Regions from separate parts of the Rhizobium sp. N324 genome, predicted to be linked through region 1. Evidence: predicted binding sites of a transcription regulator. Region 1 holds the regulator's gene; the other holds the start of a gene.
What was found. The regulator PhoB, encoded in region 1, activates phosphate uptake and scavenging genes when phosphate is short. The targets are predictions, from matches to a motif close to TGTCATNNANCTGTCAT.
Positions count from the first base shown of each region.

Region 2: the regulator PhoB is predicted to act here: its motif matches at 1,388-1,404, upstream of AMK05_RS16530 (DUF1045 domain-containing protein).

Region 1 covers NZ_CP013630.1:564,374-567,581, reverse strand. The annotation lists gene AMK05_RS02775 (IS4 family transposase) at 1-984, opposite strand, end outside; gene phoB (phosphate regulon transcriptional regulator PhoB) at 1,316-1,999, opposite strand; gene phoU (phosphate signaling complex protein PhoU) at 2,137-2,850, opposite strand; gene pstB (phosphate ABC transporter ATP-binding protein PstB) at 2,895-3,208, opposite strand, start outside.
Region 2 covers NZ_CP013630.1:3,432,864-3,436,071, forward strand. The annotation lists gene puuE (allantoinase PuuE) at 1-491, opposite strand, end outside; gene AMK05_RS16530 (DUF1045 domain-containing protein) at 605-1,312, opposite strand; gene AMK05_RS16535 (NAD(P)/FAD-dependent oxidoreductase) at 1,427-2,605, opposite strand; gene mnmD (tRNA (5-methylaminomethyl-2-thiouridine)(34)-methyltransferase MnmD) at 2,604-3,208, shown strand, end outside.

The DNA of each region.
Region 1 (3,208 bases):
CAGATAGGCAATGAGCGCGACGAAGACCTGGATGCGCACGGCATTTTCCGAGGTTCCGAGAAAATGCCGGATCTTCAGGTTCTGCTTGATCCATTTGAAGAAGAGTTCGATTTGCCAACGCTGCTTGTAAAGGGTGGCGATCTCGGCTGCCGGAGCGTCGAGGTCGTTGGTGATGAGGCGGATGACCTTGCCGGTCCTGATGCGGACGGCGATCTCGCGCACCGGATCCTGAAAGGGGTTCTGCCGGGAACCGGCGAGCCTTTGCGGCAGGAGCCCGATCCTGTCGAAGAGAATGCCCGCAGCTTCATCGGCTGGCTGTTCGGCGATCGTGGCGACGAGGGTATTGCTCTTCAGCCTGGTGACGAAACGGGCGCTCTTTCTATCGATCTCGGCCCACCAGGCAAAATCGTAATAGGCAAGATCGAAGACATAGGTGACGCCCGCAGCAATGTCGATCGCCCTGGCCGGGATGATGTCGTTCGTCCTCTGACCGGTCAGCGTCATGGCGAGCGGCGCGTCGGCGTGCGGATCGTAGCAGACATGCAGTTTGATGGCCCGTTTGCCGCCAACCATGTCGGCCCAGCCGCCATACAGCGAGGAGACCTGGACGCGTGTGGCATCCAATATACGCAGCGTATCGCCGATATGACGGCGTATCTTTCGACTGGCACGGGCAGCCATGACGGAGAACAGATCGGCAAACAAGGCTGCCGGGCGCTTGGCATTGGCATCCGCCAGCGTGGCACGGGCCACACTGCGAGCGCCCAGGTGATAAAGGTTCGCCTCGTGGCTGAGCAAGCCGGCCTCGATCTCGCGCAGGCTGGCAGCGCCCGACAACTGGCCAAAAAGCAGCGCCAGGAACTGCGACTTCGCCGTCAGCCGGCGCACCCGGTGGTCGGCATTATGCTTGTCCACAAGACGATCGAACACCGCCCACGGAATATACTGTTGAAGCTGGTGAAAAACGCTATTCTCGTGCCGCATGACATTGATCTCCAATTCGTGTCCAGAACGCCGCGAAACGTCTGAAAACGAATAGAATCAATGCCATGCAACCTGTCCAGATATTTTAACCGGACAGCAGTGGGCTTGACCCGAGTATCCATGCCGCAAGCGCTGCGCTTGAATTTGTCGACCGCGGTCGCCTTGTCAGTTCAACAGAAACGAAGTGCCCACCCGCATGGGTCCTCGGGTCAAGCCCGAGGACGACGGAGGGTGGGGGAACGTCCGCGGCAGGAACCGCAGCGTGCGGTGATCTATCGGCCGCGTTTTGCGTTACGCGGCTCCCTCGCCCGGACGGCGGCAGGATGGCGGCTCAGGCTTCCATCGAATAGCCGGCGCCGCGGACGGTGCGGATGACGTCTTGCATGTTGGAGAAGTTCAGCGCCTTGCGCAGGCGGCCGACATGGACGTCGACGGTGCGTTCGTCGACATAGATGTCGTGGCCCCAGACGCCGTCGAGGAGCTGCGAGCGGGAGAAGACCCGGCCCGGCGACGACATCAGGAATTCCAACAGGCGGAATTCGGTGGGGCCGAGGCGGACTTCGCGGCTCTTGCGGTGGACGCGGTGGGTTTCGCGGTCGAGCTCGATATCGCCGCATTTCAGCACGGTGGAGAGAACCTCCGGACGGGCGCGGCGCAGCATCGCCTTGACGCGGGCGACGAGCTCGGGGGTCGAGAAGGGCTTGACGACATAATCGTCGGCGCCGGTGGAAAGCCCGCGGACGCGTTCGCTCTCTTCGCCGCGCGCCGTCAGCATGATGATCGGCAGCCGCTCGGTTTCCGGCCGCATGCGCAGGCGCCGGCAAAGCTCGATGCCGGAGACGCCGGGCAGCATCCAGTCGAGGATGAGAAGGTCGGGCGTGCGCTCCTGAAGCCTGATTTCGGCCTCGTCGCCACGAAGGATGGTATCGACCTCGAAGCCCTCAGCTTCGAGATTGTAGCGGAGAAGCACGCTCAGGGCTTCCTCGTCTTCAACAACTGCAACTCTCGGGATCATGCGTGTCGGTCTCCTCGCGCATGATCCTTAAACCGGGGGTGATTTAAGCAATGCATCCTGCGCAAATTCACAAAAAATGGCTGCGACCTCTTTGCGCGCCCCACATGGGCGCGCACGCAATCGTCTGGTTTAGGCGGTTATTCCGTGACCGCGCCGACGGTGTTGGCGCTGTCGTCCTTCGGACGGTCGCCTTCCGGCTGTGCGCCGGTAGCCATGTAATAGATGGTCTCGGCGATGTTGGTGGCGTGGTCGCCGATGCGCTCGATGTTCTTGGCGCAGAAGAGAAGATGCGTGCAGCTGGTGATGTTGCGCGGATCTTCCATCATGTAGGTCAGGAGCTCGCGGAACAGCGAGGTGTACATCGCGTCGATCTCGTTGTCGCGCTCGCGGATCGCACTCGCCTTGTCGGCGGCGCGTGTCGTGTAGACGTCGAGCACTTCCTTGAGCTGGACGAGCGCCAGCTCGGACAGATGCTCGAGGCCGCGGGCCAGCTTGCGGGGAACGCCGGTGCTCTGCACGGCGATGACGCGCTTGGCGGTGTTCTTTCCGAGGTCGCCGACGCGTTCGAGATCGGCGGCGATGCGGATCGAACCCATGATTTCGCGCAGGTCGGCGGCCATCGGCTGGCGGCGGGCGATGGTGACGATCGCCTTGTCGCCGATTTCACGCTCGGCGTGATCGAGGATCACGTCGTCGGAAATGACCTTCTGGGCCAGCGCCGTATCACCGTTGACCAGCGCCCGGACGGATTCGGCGACCATCTGCTCGGCCAGGCCGCCCATTTCGGAAATCCGCCGGGACAGGAACTTCAGATCATCATCATAGGCAGAATAAATATGTGTCGATGCCATGGGGCTTTATCCTCGAATAACGGGAAGGCTTGGTGACGCCAAAATCAGCCGAAGCGGCCCATGATATAGTCCTGGGTGCGCGGATCGTCGGGATTGGTGAACATCTTGTCGGTGTCGTTCTCCTCGACCAGATTGCCGAGGTGGAACATGGCGGTGCGCTGCGAGACGCGCGCGGCCTGCTGCATGGAGTGGGTGACGATGACGATCGTGTAATTTTCGCGCAGTTCGTGGATCAGCTCCTCGACCTTGGCGGTGGCGATCGGGTCGAGCGCCGAGCAGGGCTCGTCCATCAGGATGACTTCGGGGCTGACGGCGACGGCACGGGCAATGCAGAGGCGCTGCTGCTGACCGCCGGAGA
Region 2 (3,208 bases), 1.8 Mb from region 1:
ATGCCGTAAGGCCGCTCGCCGGTCAGTTCGGTGTGCAGGCGCACGGCTTCGAGGATGTGCTTGCGCTCCAAATCTTCCGGAAAATCCTTATATTCCAGCCAGCGGTAACCGTGGCTGGCGATTTCCCAGCCGGCCTCCTTCATCGCCGCGACCGCTTCCGGGTTGCGCGCCATGGCCAGCGTCACGCCGTAGACGGTCGCCTGCACCTTGAGATCGGTGAACATCCGCCAGAGCCGCCAGAAACCGGCGCGCGACCCGTATTCATAGATCGATTCCATGTTGAGATTGCGCTGCCCCGGCCAGGCGGCCGCGCCGACGATCTCGGACAGCAGATTTTCCGACGCCGCATCGCCGTCGAGGATCGAGCTTTCGCCGCCCTCCTCATAATTGATGACGAACTGCACGGCGACATGTGCCTCTTCAGGCCATTTCGGATCGGGCGTCTGACGCCCGTAGCCGACCAGATTGCGCGGATAAGTCTCGGATACCATCAAATCACCTTCTGAAAAGACGGAGAACGGTAGCATCCGCAGCCGGAATGTCGAGACGGAAACTGCGCAGCGGAATTTTATCGTTCCTGCGCAATAGCTTAGCTTATCGCATGTCAGGCGGTCTTGCGGGCGCTGACCTTGCCCATCGGATGCAGCGAATGAACCCGAAAAGGACCGCCGGTGCCCTCCTCGAACATCAGCGCCACGTTCGAAACCAGGACCGGTTCGCCGAGCACAGCCTCGAAAACCGTCCGCAGCGCCGGCTCGATGCGCGGCATGTCGAGCGCGTTGACCGGGCCCGTCACCGGCATATGGAAGCGGAACTCCTCCATCACGTAAGGATTGCCCCAGCGATGCAGATTGGAAAACTGCGCCGCCGACAGTCCGTCCGGATCGCTGCGTTCGATGTCGGCTTCGCTCAGCGGCGCGCGGAAACGATCGAATTCCTGCACGATCGCCGAAGCGAGGTACTGGATCTGCTCGCAGGGAACGCTCGGCAGCAGGCTGTAGAAATTGCCGAGCCGGGCGACTTCGAGACGCGGAATCTGGAAGGGAAGGACAGTGCCGGAAAAGCGCATGAGATCGCGCAGGAGTTGCGATTCGGACAGGTCCGGACACAGATGGAACGGCGCCTTCAAAACGCCGTGAAAACCGTAGCGCCGCGGCACGGCCGTATGGAAGGCGATCTCGTGAATGCCGAGGCCGCGCACGGCCGGAGGCTCCAGCATATCACCGGAGAACACGTTTCGGCCGAGCCAATGGGCGGCCATGAGCGATAGCGGGTCGCTTGCCGGGGGCGTGAAGCAAATGGCATAGCGCACGCGATTTCCTCCATCAGGAAAAGGAGCGCCGACGATCTCAGGCGCTGTCGATGCGCAAGCAGATAGGTGATTTGCATGACAGAATAACGAAACGAGGCGGCGCAGAATTCACGTTTAACGTGAAGCCGCCGCGATATGGCTTGATATCGTGAAGCTTTCCGGCAGCAAAAATCCGCAGTCTGTATCGCCTGCGATACATATTGCCGCCTCCGCCAGCCGGTGGGCCAGGCCGAAGCTGACCTTGAAGCCCCCGGTCAGAGCGATCAGGCGCGGGTGATCGGGATGGCGGCCGATCATCGGATCGCGGTCGATCGCCTTCGGGCGAAGCCCGGCCCAGCGTTCGACGACGGCAGCGTCGCGCAGCGCCGGCACGATCCCCCGCGCCGCGGCGATCAGCGCGTCGAGCTGGCCATCGGTCGAAGCGGGATCGTCGAAACGGTTCTCGCTGGTACTGCCGATCGCCGCATGGCCGCCCTCATGCGCCACGACATAGAGCCCGTCGAGAAAGATCGTCGGCAGCGCCGGGTCGAGATCGGCTTTCAACAGCGCCGCCTGCCCCTTGACCGGCTGGCCGAGCGGCTGTTTCAACCCCGGCGTCAGGCCCTGCAGCAACGGAAAGGATTGATGGCCGGCGGCCAGGATGCAGTGGTCGAAAGCAACGCTGTCGCCGCCTATCTCGGCCGTGCCGCGATCCGGATCAAGGCCGGCAACCGCTGCATGCTCCCGAATGCGTACATGTTTGGCCTGCCGCAGCAAGGTGACAAGTGCCGCGATCAGCGAACGGGGCGCGACGCGGGCGGCGAGCGTGTCATGCACGAAGCCGCTCTCGCCGGCCGACGCCTCGATCCAGCCGCCGACCGGCGGGCCGTCGAGCACATGCCAGTGGAACCGGCGCGCGCCGGCCTGCCAATGGCGTTCGGCGTCCTCGCAGTGGCGGCGCGCGATTTTCTCGAGATGCGGCTTCGGCAACGGAATCAACCGTCCCGAACGACGATAACCGGCCGAAAGCCCGGTTGCCGCTTCGAGCGTGTCGATCTCGTCTTCGAGCGAGACCAGCGCATCGAATTGGAACTGCTTCTTCTCAGACCACCGATCCGGCATATGCGGCATCAGCGCGCCGAGCAGGCCGCCGCTTGCGCCTCCGCCCAATTGGCCGGCGTCGGCAATGATCGTATCGATGCCGCGGCGCTCGGCATGGACAGCTGCCCAGAGACCCATGATTCCGCCGCCGACGATCAGCAATTCGCAGGATGATTGACCTGAGACCGGCCGAGGATTATCGGCTTTTTCCATGACAGACGTGAACCCCGATCAGATTGGCGCGGGCGCGCCGCAGCCGCTCGAATGGCGCGACGGCGATATGCCTTATTCCACCGCCTTTGGCGATCATTTTTATTGCCAGACCGACGGCCGGCTGGAATGCGGCCATGTCTTCCTCGCCGGCAACGGCCTACCGGAGCGCTGGAACGGCCGGCAGGAATTCGTGATCGGCGAGCTCGGCTTCGGAACCGGCCTGAACTTCGCCGAGACCTGGCGGCAATGGAAGCAGCATCGCGCTGCCGGCCAGCATCTGCATTTCATCTCCTTCGAACTCCACCCGATGCGCGTCGACGAGATCGGCCGGGCGCTCTCGCACTGGCCGGAGATCGATGCCGAACGCGAGGCGCTGACGGCGGCCTGGCCGCAAACGCCTGCCAATACCGTCTCCCTCGACCTCGACGATCAGACGAGGCTCAGCGTCGTCTGCGGCGCAGCGCTCGACGGCGTAACAGCGGCAAAGCCCGGCTTCGACGCCTGGTATCTCGATGGCTTCGCTCCGTCGCGCAATGGCAACATGTGGTCTGAAGAACTGATGCGGCGCGTCCACGAAAAAACCACGAGCGGCGGCACCTTCGC